One region of the Sulfuriferula thiophila genome, then DNA from elsewhere that is predicted to be linked to it. Evidence: predicted binding sites of a transcription regulator. Region 1 holds the regulator's gene; each other region holds the start of a gene.
What was found. The regulator sigma-54, encoded in region 1, starts transcription at its own class of promoters, with help from an activator protein. The targets are predictions, from matches to a motif close to TGGCACNNTTCCTGCT.

Region 1 (6,042 bases):
GCATGGGCATACCACCATTGCATCCGCCGGATTCGACCCTGATGCCACTGGCGCAAACCACTCTTCACGCCCGAACACCCGCAATTGGCCAGGACGGGCAGCATACTGCGCGGTCAACAACGCTTCCAGCTCACTGGCACGACCCGGCAAGGTCAGATCCAGCTCCTGCTTCGCTACAATCTGCGCGGCGCTGGAGACTAGTAAGTAAACACTCACATCCGCCTCCAACAGACACGCAAGCAGGCGCATACCATAAGGCATACCCGATGCGCCGGTCAATGCCAGGGTAACGCTACGTGGCGGATTCATGTTGGCTATTTCCATGGTGAGAAGTTAACAGATACGCGGTAATGAGGCCGTTGCTGAGGCCGAACACCCAAGCTGCTGCGGCGAACACCGGGCTTAAATAAAACACATTGACTGTCGGCATCAGCCACAGCGAGACGATAGTGAGTTGCGCACCGACGTGGGCAAAGGCGGCAAGCACACTCAAACTGACTGCGCCAAAATAACGTTCCGGCAAGCCGCGCGCCAGCCACAGCACGGCAAGACTGGCAACGGCGCCGCCCAGACTGAGCATAAAACTCGGTGTCAGAAAACTGCCTAGCAAAATACTGCCGGCAACCACGCGCAATCCCGATACCCACACCGCGGTACGCAAGCCATATTGCTTGAGCACCAGCAGGGTAACGATATTGGCCAGGCCGGGTTTGACTCCCGGCAACGGCGACGGCAATGCGGCTTCCATCAGCATCAGCGCAATCGCCAGCGCTGCCAGATAAGCAATGCGATGATCTTCCGCAGTAGGTTTAATAGTTAAGACTGTCATAACGCCGCACTTGCCCTACGATTTCCACACTCACCTGATTGGGCAAACAAATGGCAGCCTCACCCTCATGACTGATCCAGCCCTGCCGTACACATAACTGACGCGGGCTGGGATCACTGCGTACCCGGGCACGCTGGTCGCGCACCTCTACCTGCGTCACACCTAATGGCCCAGGCACATTGACACTGAACGGCTGCTGCAGTGAGGCCGTTAAAAACACATCCCCACCGCGTTTAATTACCAGGTGCTGCCCCGGCGGACTCATCCAGTAATGCTTAGCCAGCGCTATCACAACCAGCAAGCCAAGCAATAGCACGCCCCAATCCCCGCGGCGTATTAACGCCATTGCCGACCAGGAAAACTTCACATCAATTCGCGATGGCGCACCAGCGTTTGCATACTGGTAGAAAATCGCGCAGCGAGCCGTTCACTCAGATACACGGAACGATGCTGCCCCCCGGTACACCCTATGGCCACCGTCAAATAAGCGCGGTTATCGCGCATGAAGCAAGGCAGCCATTTACGCACATAAGCCTCGATATCGTTCAGCATTTCCTGCACTTCGACAATGGGTTCCAGGAAGGCGATGACATCCTGATCGCGCCCGGTTTGCGGGCGTAACAGCGGGTCATAATGCGGATTAGGCAGGCAGCGCACATCGAACACGAAATCGGCATCCAGCGGTATACCGTGCTTGAAGCCGAACGAGGCAAACAGCAGCGTCAGCCGCGCATCTTGCAGCGAGATGATGTCTTTGATCCAGCTGCGCAAGGTATTGGCGGATAAGTCGCTGGTATCGATACGGTGCGCCAGTTGCGCAATGGGGTCCAGCAGGTCACGTTCCAGTGTAATAGCCTCAGGCAACGCGCAATGGTCATTACTGAGCGGATGACGGCGGCGGGTTTCCGAAAAACGCCGCACCAGCGTTTCGGTTTTCGATTCCAGGAACAACAGACGGAAATTCAGTTTCTGGCGCAACTGCTGAACCAGCGCGGGCAAATACTGATAAGAGTCGCCGCTACGCGCATCCACGCTGATGGCCACTTGCAGGTAACCATGATCGGCCAGAAACTGTATGGTTTCCTCCAGCAGCTTAGCCGGCAGGTTATCAATGCAGTAGTAACCGACGTCTTCGAGCACGTTTAGCGCAATACTTTTACCTGAGCCTGACAGGCCGCTGATCAATACCAACTGCATTTTATTCAACGCTGCATCCATGATTATTCGTTGGCCTCCATCAGTTTTTGCTGACGTGCAATAAACTCTTCGGCGCTGTTGATGCCACGCATGCGCAGAATGTGATTGCGAGTTGCGACTTCAACCAGCACGGCCAGGTTGCGACCTACCGCCACCGGGATACGCACCTTGGGAATTTCCACCCCTAAAATCGTTTCGGTCGAAGCATGCATGTCCAACCGCGATATTTGCTCCTGCACCGCGTCCGTAGGTGCTTTCAAATGCACGATGAGCTTGAGGTTTTTTTTCATCTTGACCGACAGCTCGCCAAACAGGGTACGGATATTCAGTATCCCCAGACCACGCACCTCAAGAAAATCCTGCAGCATGGCCGGACATTGCGCTTCCAGCGTGTCGGGCGCTACCTTATAGAAATCCACCACATCATCTGCAATCAGGCGATGCCCGCGCGTAATCAGCTCCAGCGCCAATTCGCTTTTACCCGCCGAAGACTCCCCGGTCAGCAACACGCCGATGCCATTTACCTCCAGCATAACCCCGTGCAAATGGACGGAATCCGCCAGTGCATTGGTCAAATAGTGCGACAGCACCGCCATCAGTTCCGGACTGGCTTGTGGAGAAGTAAATAGCGGCGTCTTGGTACGTAACGAGGCATCCAGCAAGGGGACTGGAACCGGCTCGCCATTCGCTACAATCACTGCAGCCAATTCGGTAGAAAACAGATTGCCTACCGCGTGCTGCAAACCCTCTTCACCTAGTTGGCGCAGGTAATCCATTTCGGCACAGCCCAGCACCTGCACGCGATTAGGATGCACAAAGTTCAGATGACCAACCAGCGCCAGCGAGGGTTTTTGTACCGTATCGCCGACTAACTGCTTATCTCCACCTGCCTGTCCCGATACCCAGGTCAATGCCAGAGTCTGGGACAGTGCGGCAAACATCCGGCTGACTGGAATAGAGTTAGTCATGATTATCAGGGCTGCCAGTTACGAATGAGGTTTAATACGCTATCGCTGTCTACACTCGTCATGAGTGCATCACGTAAGGATTTATTGCTGAATAATTGTGCCAGTTCACCCAGAATCTGCAAGTGCAAATCGGTTGCCTGCATGGGGACGAACAGGATAAAAACAAGTTTGACCGGCAGTTGATCCGGCGCATCAAAATCAATAGAGGGATTCAGCCTGACAAATACACCCATTGCGGATTTTAAGCCCTTGATCCTACCGTGCGGGATGGCAATGCCTTGTCCCAATCCGGTTGAGCCCAGTTTTTCCCGGGCAATAAGACTATCCAGTATAACCTGAGGAACAACCCCCAGCTCACTACCAAATAATTGACCAACGTATTCAAAAAGTCGTTTTTTACTCCCCATCTCGACATCGAGCAGGATATTCGAGACGGAGAGGAGTGGTGCTATCTGATTCATTGAGACTTATTCTTGCTCAATCACCGCTTGGTGCTTGATACCGCCATTGGCTTGATGCGACGAACTGAGTTTTTCTTTATGTTTGAGAACTTGGCGGTCTAACTTATCGGCCAAGCTATCAATAGCGGCATACATGTCCGGCTCTTCAACCTGTACAAAAATATCTTTGCCGCTCAGGTGCACGTTAGCCTCGACAACGTGCTTCAATTTTTCGACTGTCATGATGACGTTAACGTCGATTACATGATCAAAATGGCGTTTCATGCGATCAATTTTGGAGGTTACATAATCGCGAATCGCTGGTGTGATTTCCAGATGATGGCCGGTAATTGTTAGGTTCATGACGTTCCCTTTCGCTTGCTGGTTATAGCGCTTTGCGCTGGTTGGCGGGCGGAATTTGCAAGGATTCACGGTATTTTGCAATAGTACGACGCGCTACTACGATACCTTGCTGACCGAGAACCTCAGCAATTTGCCCGTCGGATAAAGGCTTCTTGGTATTTTCTGCACTGATCAGTTGTTTAATTAACGCACGAATTGCCGTTGCCGAGCAAGCGCCACCTGCATCAGTATTTACATGGCTACCAAAAAAGTATTTTAATTCAAAGATGCCGCGCGGCGTCATCATGAACTTTTGTGTGGTCACTCGCGATACGGTGGATTCATGCAACTCCACCACCTCTGCAATCTCGCGCAATACCAGCGGACGCATCGCTACTTCACCGTGCTCAAAGAAATGGCGCTGCCGGTCAACGATGCTCTGGGTCACGCGCAATATGGTGTCAAAACGCTGCATGATATTCTTGATCAGCCATTTGGCTTCTTGCAGCTGCCCGGCTAACTGCTGATGATTGGCATCGCGGTTACGCGACAGGATATCCGCGTACATTTGATTGATACGCAATTTCGGCATAGCGTCAGGATTAAGCGTTGCAATCCACAACCCTTTGACTTTATTGACAATAACATCAGGAATAATATAACGCGTATCGGAAATCCCGAAGGCTTCACCGGGACGCGGATTGAGATGGGTAATGAGCTCCCGCGCCGCACGCAGCGCCTCATCGTCACAGTGATACTTGCGTTTCAGCCCGGCATAATCATGCGCGCCCAGCGCGGCAAGGTCTTGCGCCACTATACGCAACGCCAATGCCAGATGCGGGGTAATCTCGGGTAACGCATGCAACTGCAATGCCAGGCACTCCGCCAGATCCCGTGCGCCCACACCTGTAGGCTCAAGGTTTTGCAAATTCTTAAGCGCAATCTGTAATTCATCCAGCTCTACTTCCAGCTCATCCGGCAACATTTCCGCGATGTCTTCCAGGCTCTGGGTCAGATATCCGCTCTCGTTCAACGCATCAATCAACAACAATACCAGTCGCTTATCCCGCTCCAGCAGAGGTGTAAGATTGAGCTGCCAGATTAAATGATCACGCAGGCTGAGGCTGTCCAGAGACGATGTCTGCGGCTCGAACTCATCATCCTCGGTGTCATCACCTGAACCATAATTGGCTGACTCATTCCAGTCCAGCTCGGTCAGTTCACGTTGTGCGGGTTCGGCAGGTGTTTCCGTTGTGGATTCGGTATTGCTGGAAGTGGTCGGCTCGTATTCCGGGCTACGCATACTGCTATCGTCAATCGCATCTACCCGCTCCAGCAATGGATTTTCCTGCACCATCAACTCCAGCTCCTGATTAAGTTCGAGCGTCGACAGTTGCAGCAATCGGATAGACTGCTGCAACTGCGGCGTGAGCGTCAGGTGCTGTGATAGTTTAAGTTGTAGACCTTGCTTCATAATTATTGATTAAAGACGAAAATGCTCACCCAGGTAAACTTTACGTACGCTTTCATTATGAATGATTTCTTCCGGCTTGCCAGCAGCCAATACCGTCCCATCATTAATAATATAAGCGCGATCGCATATTCCCAAAGTTTCACGTACATTGTGGTCGGTGATTAAAATACCAATACCGCGTTCGGTCAGAAACCGGATCAGCTTCTGAATATCTATCACCGCGATAGGGTCAATACCGGCAAACGGCTCGTCCAGCAGCACGAAGCGCGGATTCATTGCCAGCGCTCGCGCGATCTCGACACGCCGCCGCTCACCGCCTGACAGACTCATTGCCGCGGCATCGCGCAAATGCGCCACATGCAAATCTTCCAGCAGGTCTTCCAGATGCTGTTCAATTTCGGCTGCGCTGTAATTTTTCAGTTCCAGAATGGCGCGGATGTTTTGCGCCACGGTCAATTTGCGGAAAATAGAGGCTTCCTGCGGCAAATAGCTCAAACCCAGTGCGGCACGCCGATGTATCGGCATCACCCCCAGATCGTGCTCATCCAGCTGAATCTCCCCACCATCCAGCTTGACCAGACCGACGATCATATAAAAACAGGTGGTTTTACCTGCGCCGTTAGGGCCGAGCAAGCCGACAACCTCACCACTGTTGACGCTAATCGACACGTCTTTTACCACCAGACGCGATTTGTAGCTTTTTTTCAGATGCAGCGCCTTGAGTTCACTCATCGCGGCTTACTCACGTGCAGGTTGCAAACTACCCGCAGGCTGCAACGGTAAAGACGGGGT
Region 2 (6,042 bases), on a different contig from region 1:
TGTGCTGCTGGATCTGTCCGTTATTCTGCAGCTCAAGCAGAGTAATGAACTGGCCATGCAGATGCAGACGGAAGCGCTCAAGTTGCAACTGGTGTATCAATTGCCGTTCAAGGGTGAGCAAGCTGCCTTGCGTGTACTGGCTTTGGTAGGGCCGGGTGATCTGATGTCGAATACGCCGGTAGAGTTTCTGCTGGAAGACACAGATATCTCGTTGCAACTGTTGTATGTGGCGCCGGAGATTCCGTTTCCGTCCGAGCTGCCTGAGCATGATCTGGTGTTTGTGGCGATTGGCGAGTCTGAACAGAACAAGCCTGTGCTGGAATTCGTAGCTTCCTTCATAGACCAGTGGCCGCGTCCGGTGCTTAATTCCCCGGCCAGAATACTGGCGCTGTCACGCGATGCTGCATGTGCCCAGCTAGCAGATGTGCCGGGTATGGTGATGCCCCGTACTGCGCGAATTGACCGGCAGGTGTTGGAGCAACTGGCGAATCATCCACTGGCATTGTCCACGCTGATGGCGGACGCTGATTTTCCACTGATCGTGCGCCCGGTTGATTCGCATGCGGGGCGAGGCTTGATCAAGCTGGAAAGTGCGGCGGATATTCCCGCTTATCTGCAAGCGATGCCGGAAGATGTGTTTTATCTGTCGCGTTTTGTCGATTACAGCGGCGCGGACGGATTATTCCGGAAATACCGGATTGTGCTCATCGATGGGCGTCCGTATGTATGCCATATGGCATTATCCAGGCACTGGATGGTGCATTATCTGAATGCGGAAATGACGGACAAGCCAGAAAACCGGGCCGAGGAAGCACAGTTCATGGCTGATTTTGATCAGGAGTTTGCGCGTAAGCATGAGGCGGCTTTTCAAGCTATCGCCGAGCGTAGCGGGCTGGATTATCTGGGGGTAGATTGTGCGGAGACTGCAGCAGGTGAATTGCTGATTTTTGAAATTGACAGCAACATGATCGTGCATGCGATGGATCCGGTCGACATGTTCCCCTACAAACAGCCGCAGATGCGCAAAGTCTTTTCTGCATTTCGAGAGATGCTGATTAATGCCGCCAACCATCCAGGCTGACGTGATAATCCCTGCTACGGCTGCTTTGCTGGTCACTGGCGGTGACGCACGCATTGCGCTGGACGCCGGGAGCGGTTGCAATAAATATGGCTGCCAGGCTCATCCTGATCCGGATCTGATTGCACTGGGTTCATCGACTGCTTCGGTTGTTTCCGAGTCAGGCTTTGCTGCTGCAGACAAACTGCGTGATGCGCTGTTGGCGTGTGCGGTCGCTGAGGCGCCTGCGGCATGCTATGCGCGCGAACTGGTGCGGATGCGGGCAGAGCTGGGGGCGCTATGCGGTATTGCTGATCTGCCCGGAGTGGAAGTGGTGTTTGCGGCATCGGGTACCGATAGTCATCTGATTGCTGCACAATTGGTGCGCAATCAGGGCCATGCATTGCAGGCCATTATGGTTGATGCGGTGGAAACAGGTAGCGGTGTGGCTGCCGCCCTTGCGGGCAGGCATTTCAGTACGCGTACTGCGTTGGCTCGGATGGTGGATGAGGGCGCTGCCGTTAGTGAAGATGTCATCCCGGTAGAGATGGTGGCGATGCGTATGGCGGATAGTTCGCCTCGTGCTGTGGCGGCGATGGATGCCGATGTGACTGCGCGGGCCCGTGCGGCGATAGCGGCAGGACGGCGCGTGTTGCTGACGTTGGTGGATGTGTCGAAAACCGGCATGATTACGCCCAGTGTGGCCTGCGTTGTGGCGCTGCATCAGCAATTCCCTGAACAACTGGATGTGCTGGTGGATGCATGTCAGTTCCGTATTATGCCATCGACCTTGCGGGCGTATTTACAGCAAGGCTTCATGGTGGCTATTACCGGTTCTAAATTTATTAGCGGCCCCACTTTTTCTGGTGCTTTGCTGATACCGGAGCCAATGGCCAAGCGATTGCAACGCTATCCGCTCCCATCCAGTCTGCGTGCCTATTCGGCGCGGGCTGACTGGTCATGTCATTGGGATGCTACTCAACTTGTCGAGGATGCGGCTAATTACGGCTTGTTGCTACGCTGGGAAGCAGCGTTAGCGGAGCTGCGTGCATTTCGGGCGATACCGGAGCAGGCTGTTGCCGGTTTCCTGCAAACCTTTGCTGAGGCAGTTGTGCAGAAATTAAGCAGTGATCCGATATTCGGGATTTTGCCTGTGCCGGCACTGGAGCGTTCCCCGGTCGCTGGCAGCACAGGGTGGGATAATGTGCCTACGATTTTCCCTTTCCAGCTTTATCGTCAGTCATCTCACGCGGTTAATCAGTTGTTAAGCTGTGATGAAATGGTGCGTATTTATCAATTATTGCAACGCGATCTGAGTCAGGCTGAAACTGCATTATTTGATGTAGCAGACCAGTCATTGCTGGCGAAGAGAGTGCAGCTTGGACAGCCAGTGCTTTGCGGTGTGCGCAATGATGTGCCGGTAAGTGCGCTTCGGGTGTGTGCGAGTGCTCGACTCGTCGTTGAAGCGCTATCACCGCAGGGTGTCGGTACATCTGCGGTGATAGCGCGAACTTTGGCTGCTCTGGACAAAGTCGCGCTGTTGGTACGCGCTCATGCCAGTTAATTTACCAGTTGGTTTCACGCTCTGCGGTGGCAGAAATTTTGTGTATGGATAAATCGGCTCCGTTGAATTCGTCTTCCTGATTAAGGCGTATACCCAGTGTTGATTTAAGCAGGCCATAAACCACGAAGCCGCCGATCAATGCAACAGCGATTGCACCTGCCGTGCCTATCAGTTGCGACATGAAGGCAACGCCACCTAAGCCTCCCAGCGCCGGCAAACCAAAAATGCCTGCAGCCAGACCGCCCCAGGTGCCGCATAAGCCATGTAATGGCCATACGCCTAGCACATCATCAATTTTCCATTTATTCTGAGTGATGGTGAACATCCAGACAAATAATGCGCCACCCACTGCACCGGTAATCAGCGCGCCCAGCGGGTGCATGATGTCGGATCCGGCACATACCGCGACCAGCCCGGCCAATGCGCCGTTATGGGTAAAACCGGGGTCGTTGCGGCCGACCAGCAGCGCTGCCAGTGTGCCGCCGACCATGGCCATCAATGAGTTAACTGCAACCAGGCCGCTAATTTTGTCTATGGTTTGCGCGGACATGACATTAAAGCCGAACCAGCCTACGATCAGTATCCACGAACCGAGTGCCAGGAATGGAATGCTGGAAGGTGGGTGCGCTGCCACTTCGCCATTCTTGCGGTAGCGACCATGCCGAGCGCCGAGCAGTAATACCGCAGCCAGTGCAATCCAGCCACCCATGGCATGGACTACGACAGAGCCAGCGAAATCGTGGAAGTTGGCGCCGAATTGCAGTTTCAGCCAGTCCTGAATGCCATAATGGTTATTCCAGGCGATGCCTTCGAAAAACGGGTAGACGAAGCCGACCAATAAAAAAGTGGCAGCCAGTTGCGGGCCGAATTTAGCGCGTTCGGCTATGCCGCCAGAAATGATGGCGGGTATGGCGGCAGCGAATGTCAGCAGGAAGAAAAATTTAACTAATTCATAGCCATTGTTGGCGATCAGCGTATCTGCGCCATGACCAAAATGTATGCCGTATGCCACACCATAGCCTATGAAAAAATAGGCGATAGTTGAAATGGAAAAATCGGCGAGAATTTTAACCAGCGCGTTGACCTGATTCTTGCGGCGTACCGTGCCAAGTTCCAGAAAGGCAAAACCGGCGTGCATGGCCAAGACCATGATCGCGCCTAAGAGTATAAATAATGCGTCGTTGCTTATTTTGAGATTGTCCATATCGGCTCCTGAATGAGGCTATAAATAAAGCAAAATATGGGCCAGATAATTTACTCTTTAAAATCAATATATTTTATTTTTATTTTGGATATTTGGCACTATTTTTGTGCGTAATCGCAAATTATGCACTTTTAATGTGCAAAAAAAGACCATCTCTATGCATATAGAGATGGTCGTATTGATACGATGATTTATTTTTTGGGTGTGTCGATGCCGTCAAGCTCACGTTCCATTTCGGCTTCCGATAATGGTTGGTAAGCATCCGTTTCCGGGGCGGGACGGGTAATCAGGCTGGCGACTATAATGCCAATTTCGTATAACAACCAGAGTGGTACGGCAAGCATGGTCTGGGAGACGACATCAGGCGGGGTGAAAATTGCACCGATAACGAATGCGCCAACGACGACGTAAGGACGAATTTCACGCAATTTGGCGACACTGACAAAGCCGGTTTTTACCAGCAGAACCACAATAACCGGTACTTCGAAGGTGATGCCAAATGCCATGAACATGGTCAGCACAAAGTCCAGATATTTGCTGATGTCAGTCATCACAGCAACGCCAACTGGCGCGACTCCGGCAATAAATCCGAAGACCACGGGAAATACCAGGAAGTAGGCGAAAGACATGCCGCAGAAAAACAGCAAGACACTGGCTACAATCAGCGGGATGCCCAGACGTTTTTCATGTGAATACAAGCCCGGAGCAATGAACGCCCAGATTTGGTAGAGAATATAAGGCAGCGCAATTAAAAAAGCCGCCATCATGGTGACTTTGATAGGGACAAAGAACGGTGCGGTAACTTCCGTGGCGATCAGTTGCCCCCCTTTGGGGAGCGCATGCAGCAAGGGCTGCGCGAGCAGTGTATAAAGGTCGTTAGCCCAGTGAAACAGACCTAAAAAAACAACGATGACAGATATGACGGCCCGCAATAGCCGATCGCGTAATTCAACCAGATGAGAGATGAATGTGTCTTGAAATTCAGGTGTGCTCATGCTGTGTGGTTGGCTTGATAGAGGCGGTGTCAGGTTGCGGCGGCGTTATGGGCATAGGTTCAAAAGCTAATTCACCCTGCAGATTGTCTGGAATGGCTGCCGGCTCTTGTTCATTCGCCGGCAGTTCCGTTTGTGCTGTCGTAATTTCGGTTTCCGGAATGCTGTCAGTTTCCGGGAGTACGGCACTTTCAACAGTGTGCTTGACGTTGTGGACTTCGTCGGTGATCTGTTGCCCAGTCTCTTGCAGGCTGTCTTTAAGTATCTGCCCGCTTTTTCGTAGCTCATCCAGCTGCATTTCCTGGCTGATGTCGGATTTTACCGTAGCGACGTAGCGTTGCACGCGGCCGAGCAATAACCCGACGGTACGCGCGACTTTAGGAAGCCGCTCGGGACCGATAACGATGAGGGCAACGACACCAATCACCATTAGTTCAGAAAAGCCAACATCAAACATGTTGCGCCTTATACTTTGGTTTTTTCTTTAACTTCACCGTCTATGGTGTGGCCCGTTGCCTGAGTGTCGATTTTGCCTTGTTCGCCTTCTTTCATGGCGTCTTTGAAGCTTTTCACCGCACCACCAACGTCACCGCCGATATTGCGCAGTTTTTTTGTGCCAAATATGACCAACACGATGGCCAGAACGATTAACCAATGCCAAATGCTAAAGCTACCCATGATATCTCCTTGTTAGGTATGCGCCAGTTTGTTACCGCCGCCAAATATGTGAATATGCAGGTGGAATACTTCCTGTCCACCACCGCGCCCGGTATTGATCATGGTGCGGAATCCTGTTTCCAGACCATTTTCACGGGCGAGCTTAGGCGCTAATAATAACATCCGGCCCAGCAATTCCTGATGATTATTCTCACATTCAGACAAAGATACTATGTGTGCCTTGGGAATAATTAACATATGTACCGGTGCGATGGGATGTATGTCGTGGAATACCATGACTTCATCATCTTCATACACCTTGTTGCTGGGTAATGTGCCTGCGACGATTTTGCAAAAGATACAATCACTCATAACGTGTCCTTGCGTGCTGCCTTTTCAGTATGACCCGACACGCCTTCGCGCCGCGCCAGTTCATTCAGTACATCTTGCGGGCCTAAGCCCTGCTGTGCCAGCAGTATCATTGTATGAAACCACAAATCAGCTACTTCGTAGACGATATGCTGTTTATCACCATCTTTGGCAGCCATGATAGTTTCAGCTGCTTCTT
Region 3 (6,042 bases), 130 kb from region 1:
AAGGTGCAGCATGTGTGACCGCAGTGGTGGAAGACGGTGTGGCGCAACCAGCCAGCAATAGCACAACACAAAACGCAATGACTCTATTCAATTCAATTTTCATTCTGCGGTCTCCTGCATAGGTTGTTAAACATCTGAGCAGAGTTCATACACCGCTTCAGCACTCCGCTATGGCCAGCGACTGAGCAAGCGTGGCCTTCCTTTTGTACTGGTACGAATAGATCAGTAACAGCGACAGTTGTTCTATAGTGAAAAAAAACGAATTCTGATAAATTTCATTCTAGTGCAGTATTGCTTATGCATTGCTTTAGTTTCAAGATTAATAATAGCAAGAATAATTTATGAAATTCTGAGTTAAAGCCAAACATGACACCCAAGCATACAGAACGCGCACTACAGGTACTGCGAGCAACCAACAGGGCTCTGGAAAAGAGCACTGAGGAACAGGAGTTGCTGAATGAAATTTGCCAGATAATTACGGACGTCGGTGGATATCGTTTTACCTGGGTTGGCTATGCGCGGGATGATGCAGACAAGTCCGTCGAGTTTGTCGCTAGCGCCGGCTATCACCAGGACTACCTGAAGGAGATCCGTATCGGATGGGGCGATACCCCCATTGGTCAAGGGCCGGCCGGCATTGCGATCAAGACGTCAACTGCTTACGTTGTGCGGAATGTGCACAACAATCCGGATTTCAAGGTATGGCGTGATACAGCGATAAAATATGGCTATGAATCGGCCATAGCGTTGCCGCTAAGCTGGCGTGAGCAGACATTCGGTTGTCTGGTGATTCTGAGTGAAGAAGCGGATGCCTTTGATACCGGAGAGGCCGGCCTGCTCGGGGAGTTGGCGGCTGCACTGTCTTATGGGATTAATGCATTGCGCGCCAACCTGCAACGCGACCTTTCTGAAGCTGAACTGCGTACCGAGCGTGATACACAGGGCGTATTGCGCAAGATATTAAGTCTGTCGCTGGAACAAATTCCGCTGGAAGCGAAGCTCGATCGCGTGCTGGAATTATTATTCAGCATCCCCTGGCTCGCGCTGGAGCAAAAAGGTTCCGTATTTCTCGCGGATGAAAATTCAGACAAATTGTTGCTGGTTTCCAAAAAATACCTTTCCCCGGATTTAGCGCAGAAGTGTGCAACAGTAGACTTTGGCAAGTGCCTTTGCGGGAAGGCAGCTTCGACCCGCGAATTGGTGTTTCATAGCCACGTCACTCATGACCAGGAAGTTCGGGTGCATGGCATGCAGGATCATGGCCATTATTGTCAGCCTATTTTATCTTCACGGGGATTATTAGGTGTACTCAATCTGTATGTTGCAGCCGGACATGTACCAAAAGCGATAGAACGTCCTTTTTTAAACGCGGTTGCAGATACCTTGGCAGGCATAATCGAACTGGAACAAACGAGAATGGCGCAACAGCGTCTGATTGCGATACTTGATGCGACGCCTGATCTGGTTACTATTACCGATAGCGAGGGTAAGTTCATCTATTGTAATAATGGTGCCAGAAATATGTTTGGCAGCGCAGATAATCCTGATCCGCCAAACAAGTCGGTCAGCAGTCATTACCCGCATGCGATAGCCAGATTGTTTATGGAAGAGGCTTATCCCTACGCCAGAAAAACCGGGGCGTGGGAAGGCGAACTCCTGCTTGACCGGGCTGATGGCGGCAAGCTTCCGGTTTCGCAGCTCGTCATTGCGCATCGTGACGCAACGGGAGGAGAGATAACTTACTACTCGACTATTGCCCGCGATATTCGTGATCGAAAGCGCGCTGAACTGGCAGCGCAAGCTGCAGCCCTGAGTGAAAAAAACTTTGCCAATATTCTGATCAATAGCCTGCCAGGTATTTTCTTTCTGATTAACGAGAGCGGATACCTGAGACGCTGGAACAGCAATTTTGAACAGGCGCTGGGGTACTCTGCTGGTCAGTTGCAAAACATGGCATTGTCACAACTGGTTGTGACCGAAGATCAGTTGAAACTCGACAAATTCTGTAATGACGCGCGTACCCAGGGCACTGCGTCAGTTGAAATTGAACTGCAGAAAATGGCCGGGGGAGGCATACCGTTTTTTATTAATGGCGCGATAATCGAGGTGTCGGACAGAGGTGCTTCGATTGTTGCTACGGGTATCGACATCAGTTATCGCCTGCAGCTGGAACAGGAATTGCGCGCTCGTGCGGTGATAGACACCATGACCGGCGCGTTCAACCGTTTCAAAATGGAAGATGCAATCAATTACGAAATACAGAAATATGGTCGCCACCCAATGCCGTTGTCCATTGCCATGTTTGATATCGACCACTTTAAAGGTGTTAATGATACTTACGGGCATGGCGTGGGTGATGTGGTGATAAAACGTGTGGTTGAGCTGGCCCGGCAACAGTTACGGGATAGTGATTTGCTGGCGCGTTGGGGTGGGGAAGAATTCATGGTTCTGGCCGGGTCAACTGATCTGGATGCGATGTATAACGTGGCCGAGCGGGTGAGGCTGGCTATTGCTGAACAGGATATCGACCCGGTCGGCAACGTGACGGTCAGTCTGGGTGTAGGTCAGTACCGTGCCGGTGAAAGTCAAAAGAGCCTGCTCAAGCGTGTTGACGATGCCCTTTATATGGCCAAAAAAGCAGGCCGCAATCAGACACAGATTGCGTAATAGTTAAATAATTGCCATCTGATATGAGCAATACTGGTGCACGATTTCAAATAGTCTGCACCAAGCAAGCATCCTCATGCTTATGTAGCGATCCCGTTGTGCTGTAGCGTTCGCTATTTTTTATTTTTACAATCAATGCCTTAAACTATATTCTGCATCTTGGCACAGCTCTTGCTATCTACTTAAGCAAGAGCCTTGTCCAATGGTGGGCGACCTCTGATCAAACCCTTTGTTTAATAAATGGAGTGACTCAGATGAGCGACCACAATAATGACATCCAGCCGGATGTTACAGAAACCGTTACCCCCGCAAATACCCGCCGTGATTTTCTGAAAAAATCCACCGGCATACTTGGAGCTGCTGCCTTGATGAATCTTGTTGCCCCTGGTGTGCGTAGTGCCGCCTGGGCGGGTGGTTCTGATGCACCCGAAATAACCGAAGTAAAAGTGGGTTTTATCCCGTTGACCGACTGCGCCTCAGTTGTTATCGCCAGTGTGATGGGTTTCGATAAGAAATACGGTATCAAGATAACGCCAAGCAAGGAAGCATCCTGGGCTGCCGTGCGCGACAAGCTGGTGAATGGCGAACTGGATGCAGCACACGTGCTCTATGGCCTGATCTATGGCGTACAAATGGGAATCGGCGGGCCGAAAAAAGACATGGCCAACCTGATGACCCTGAACAACAATGGACAAGCCATTACCTTATCGAATGTACTCAAGGGGAAAGGTGCGATTGATGGCCCTAGCCTGGCAAAGCTGATTAAAGCCGAACCCCGTGAATACACCTTTGCGCAAACCTTCCCGACCGGTACCCACGCCATGTGGCTGTATTACTGGTTGGCGTCATACGGTGTCAACCCGTTCACTGAAGCCAAAGTTATCACTGTGCCACCACCGCAAATGATTGCCAATATGCGTGTGGATAACATGGATGGCTATTGCGTCGGTGAGCCATGGAATGCACGAGCGATTCGCGACAAGGTTGGCTTTACTGCAGTTACTTCACAGGAAATCTGGCAGGATCATCCGGAAAAAATTCTGGGCACTACCGCTGAGTGGGTGGCTAAACATCCAAATACTGCGCGCGCCTTGATCATGGCCGTGCTGGATGCCTCACGCTATATCGATAACATGGCAAATCGTTCGCAAGTTGCCAAGATTATTTCGGACAAATCCTACGTCAACACTGACTTTGATTCCATCGAGGATCGCATGCTGGGTCAGTATGATAATGGTAATGGCAAGAAATGGCAGGATGCCAATTACATGAAGTTCTTTAACGACGGCAAGGTCAATTTCCCGTACCTGTCTGACGGCATGTGGTTCCTGACCCAGCATAAACGCTGGGGCTTGCTCAAGGAAGATCCGGATTATCTGGCTGAAGCCAAAAAAGTCAACCAGATCAAGCTGTATACCGAAGCGGCGACCCAGCTCAAGATCGCCGTACCGAAGAGCCCGTTGCGGACTTCCAAGCTGATCGACGGCACAGTATGGGACGGTAAAGATCCGAAGAAATACGCAGCATCGTTCAAAATTCACGCTTAAACCCGGCAGTCAGTTGCGCGTGCAGATTGCGCGCAACTGACCATGCGCTAGCACTACCCTAGGAGAATCATTATGAGTGCTGTTTATGAAACACTCCAACCCGGCTCGACCGTAGAGACACCAGAGGCAGCAGTGACTCAACCTGAACCAGCGAAAATTATCATGGCCAAACCTAAATTGGATATAAAAGAAAAACTCGGCGATTTTGCGCGCTGGGTGATCCCGCCTGTGTTGGGAATTATTGCCTTTATCGGACTGTGGGCATTCATTGCACAAGAGACTACCAATTTGCCAGGCCCGGCCAAGACCTGGGAATCAGCCAAACTGTTGTTCGCCGATCCGTTCTATAACAAAGGCCCGAATGATCAGGGTATCGGCTGGAATATACTGTATTCGTTATACCGCGTCGGTATCGGTTTCGGCCTGGCCGCGTTGATCGGCATACCGCTTGGTTTCATGATCGGTCGTTTCAAATTTCTGGCAGCAATGACCGCGCCTATCATCAGCCTGTTACGTCCGGTGTCGCCGCTGGCCTGGCTGCCTATCGGCCTGCTGGTGCTGCATAAAGCCGAGCCCGCTTCCATCTGGGTGATCTATATCTCCAGTATCTGGCCGATGATACTGAACACTGCGGTCGGCGTACGTCAGGTGCCACAGGATTACCTCAACGTCGCCCGCGTACTGAATTTGTCGGAATGGAAAGTGTTCACCCGTATCCTGTTCCCGGCTGTGTTGCCGCATGTATTGACCGGCGTGCGCCTCGCCATCGGCGTGGCCTGGCTGGTGATCGTGGCGGCGGAAATGCTGACCGGCGGTGTCGGTATCGGTTTCTGGGTGTGGGATGAGTGGAATAACCTCAACGTCGAACACATCATTATCGCGATTTTTGTGGTGGGTATTATCGGGCTGCTGCTAGAGCAAATGTTGGTGTGGGTTGCCAAACGCTTCAGCTACGAATAACTTTAAGAGCGACCCATGTCCACGAAAGGCACGAAAAACGCGAACAGATCCGGAATGTCAGAGTATCGATAACTCGCTGAAAAAATGAATGGCTTAATCAGTTTAGTATATTGATTTATTTCGTGATTTTCGTGTATTTTGTGGACAAATTGTTTTTCCGCGATAACCGAACATCAAACAATTGGCAGGAGCAATTCAAATGGAAAAGTTTGTACAGTTAGATAATGTGGATGTGAAATTCACCACTAAAAAAGGCGTATATCATGCACTGCGCGATATCAACCTGAGCATAGATCAGGGCCAGTTTTTTACCCTGATCGGGCACTCCGGTTGTGGTAAATCCACGCTGCTTAATATTATTGCCGGTTTGCAGGATGCTACCGAAGGCGCGGCGTTGTGTGCCGGCCGTGAGATCAAAGGGCCGGGGCCGGAGCGCGCGGTGGTGTTTCAAAACCACAGCCTGTTACCGTGGCTGACCTGCTACGAGAATATCTATCTGGGCGTAGAGCGAGTATTCGGTGCCAGGGAAGGCAAGGCCAAGCTCAAGCAGCGTACGCTGGAAGCGCTGAATCTGGTCGGCCTGAGTCATGCCGAGCATAAGCGCCCGAATGAAATCTCCGGTGGTATGAAGCAGCGTGTCGGTATTGCCCGTGCTTTAGCCATGGAGCCGAAAGTGTTGCTGATGGACGAGCCATTCGGTGCGCTGGATGCACTGACGCGCGCCCATCTGCAGGATGAGCTGATGAAGATTGTTGCGGCCACCCAGAGTACCGTGGTGATGGTGACCCACGATGTGGACGAAGCGGTATTGTTGTCGGATCGTATCGTCATGCTCACTAATGGCCCGGCTGCGACCATCGGTGAAATC

Region 2: a site for sigma-54 is predicted at 3,854-3,869, ahead of EJE49_RS03380 (ammonium transporter). Genes of this name have one in related genera too.
Region 3: a site for sigma-54 is predicted at 2,828-2,843, ahead of EJE49_RS01415 (CmpA/NrtA family ABC transporter substrate-binding protein). Genes of this name have one in related genera too.

Annotation. Positions count from the first base shown of each region.
Region 1 covers NZ_BHGL01000003.1:186,657-192,698, forward strand. Annotated here, with positions in the region: gene EJE49_RS02020 (flavin prenyltransferase UbiX) at 1-309, opposite strand, end outside; gene EJE49_RS02025 (Gx transporter family protein) at 293-829, opposite strand; gene EJE49_RS02030 (NusG domain II-containing protein) at 810-1,196, opposite strand; gene rapZ (RNase adapter RapZ) at 1,193-2,026, opposite strand; gene hprK (HPr(Ser) kinase/phosphatase) at 2,050-2,994, opposite strand; gene EJE49_RS02045 (PTS sugar transporter subunit IIA) at 3,000-3,455, opposite strand; gene hpf (ribosome hibernation-promoting factor, HPF/YfiA family) at 3,462-3,797, opposite strand; gene EJE49_RS02055 (RNA polymerase factor sigma-54) at 3,820-5,250, opposite strand; gene lptB (LPS export ABC transporter ATP-binding protein) at 5,260-5,982, opposite strand; gene lptA (lipopolysaccharide transport periplasmic protein LptA) at 5,989-6,042, opposite strand, start outside.
Region 2 covers NZ_BHGL01000006.1:195,271-201,312, forward strand. Annotated here, with positions in the region: gene EJE49_RS03370 (ATP-grasp domain-containing protein) at 1-1,081, shown strand, start outside; gene EJE49_RS03375 (hypothetical protein) at 1,059-2,621, shown strand; gene EJE49_RS03380 (ammonium transporter) at 2,623-3,825, opposite strand; gene tatC (twin-arginine translocase subunit TatC) at 4,017-4,820, opposite strand; gene tatB (Sec-independent protein translocase protein TatB) at 4,807-5,274, opposite strand; gene tatA (Sec-independent protein translocase subunit TatA) at 5,283-5,495, opposite strand; gene EJE49_RS03400 (histidine triad nucleotide-binding protein) at 5,508-5,846, opposite strand; gene EJE49_RS03405 (phosphoribosyl-ATP diphosphatase) at 5,843-6,042, opposite strand, start outside.
Region 3 covers NZ_BHGL01000003.1:58,245-64,286, reverse strand. Annotated here, with positions in the region: gene EJE49_RS01425 (putative periplasmic lipoprotein) at 1-103, opposite strand, end outside; gene EJE49_RS01420 (diguanylate cyclase) at 367-2,667, shown strand; gene EJE49_RS01415 (CmpA/NrtA family ABC transporter substrate-binding protein) at 2,922-4,214, shown strand; gene ntrB (nitrate ABC transporter permease) at 4,377-5,174, shown strand; gene EJE49_RS01405 (ABC transporter ATP-binding protein) at 5,374-6,042, shown strand, end outside.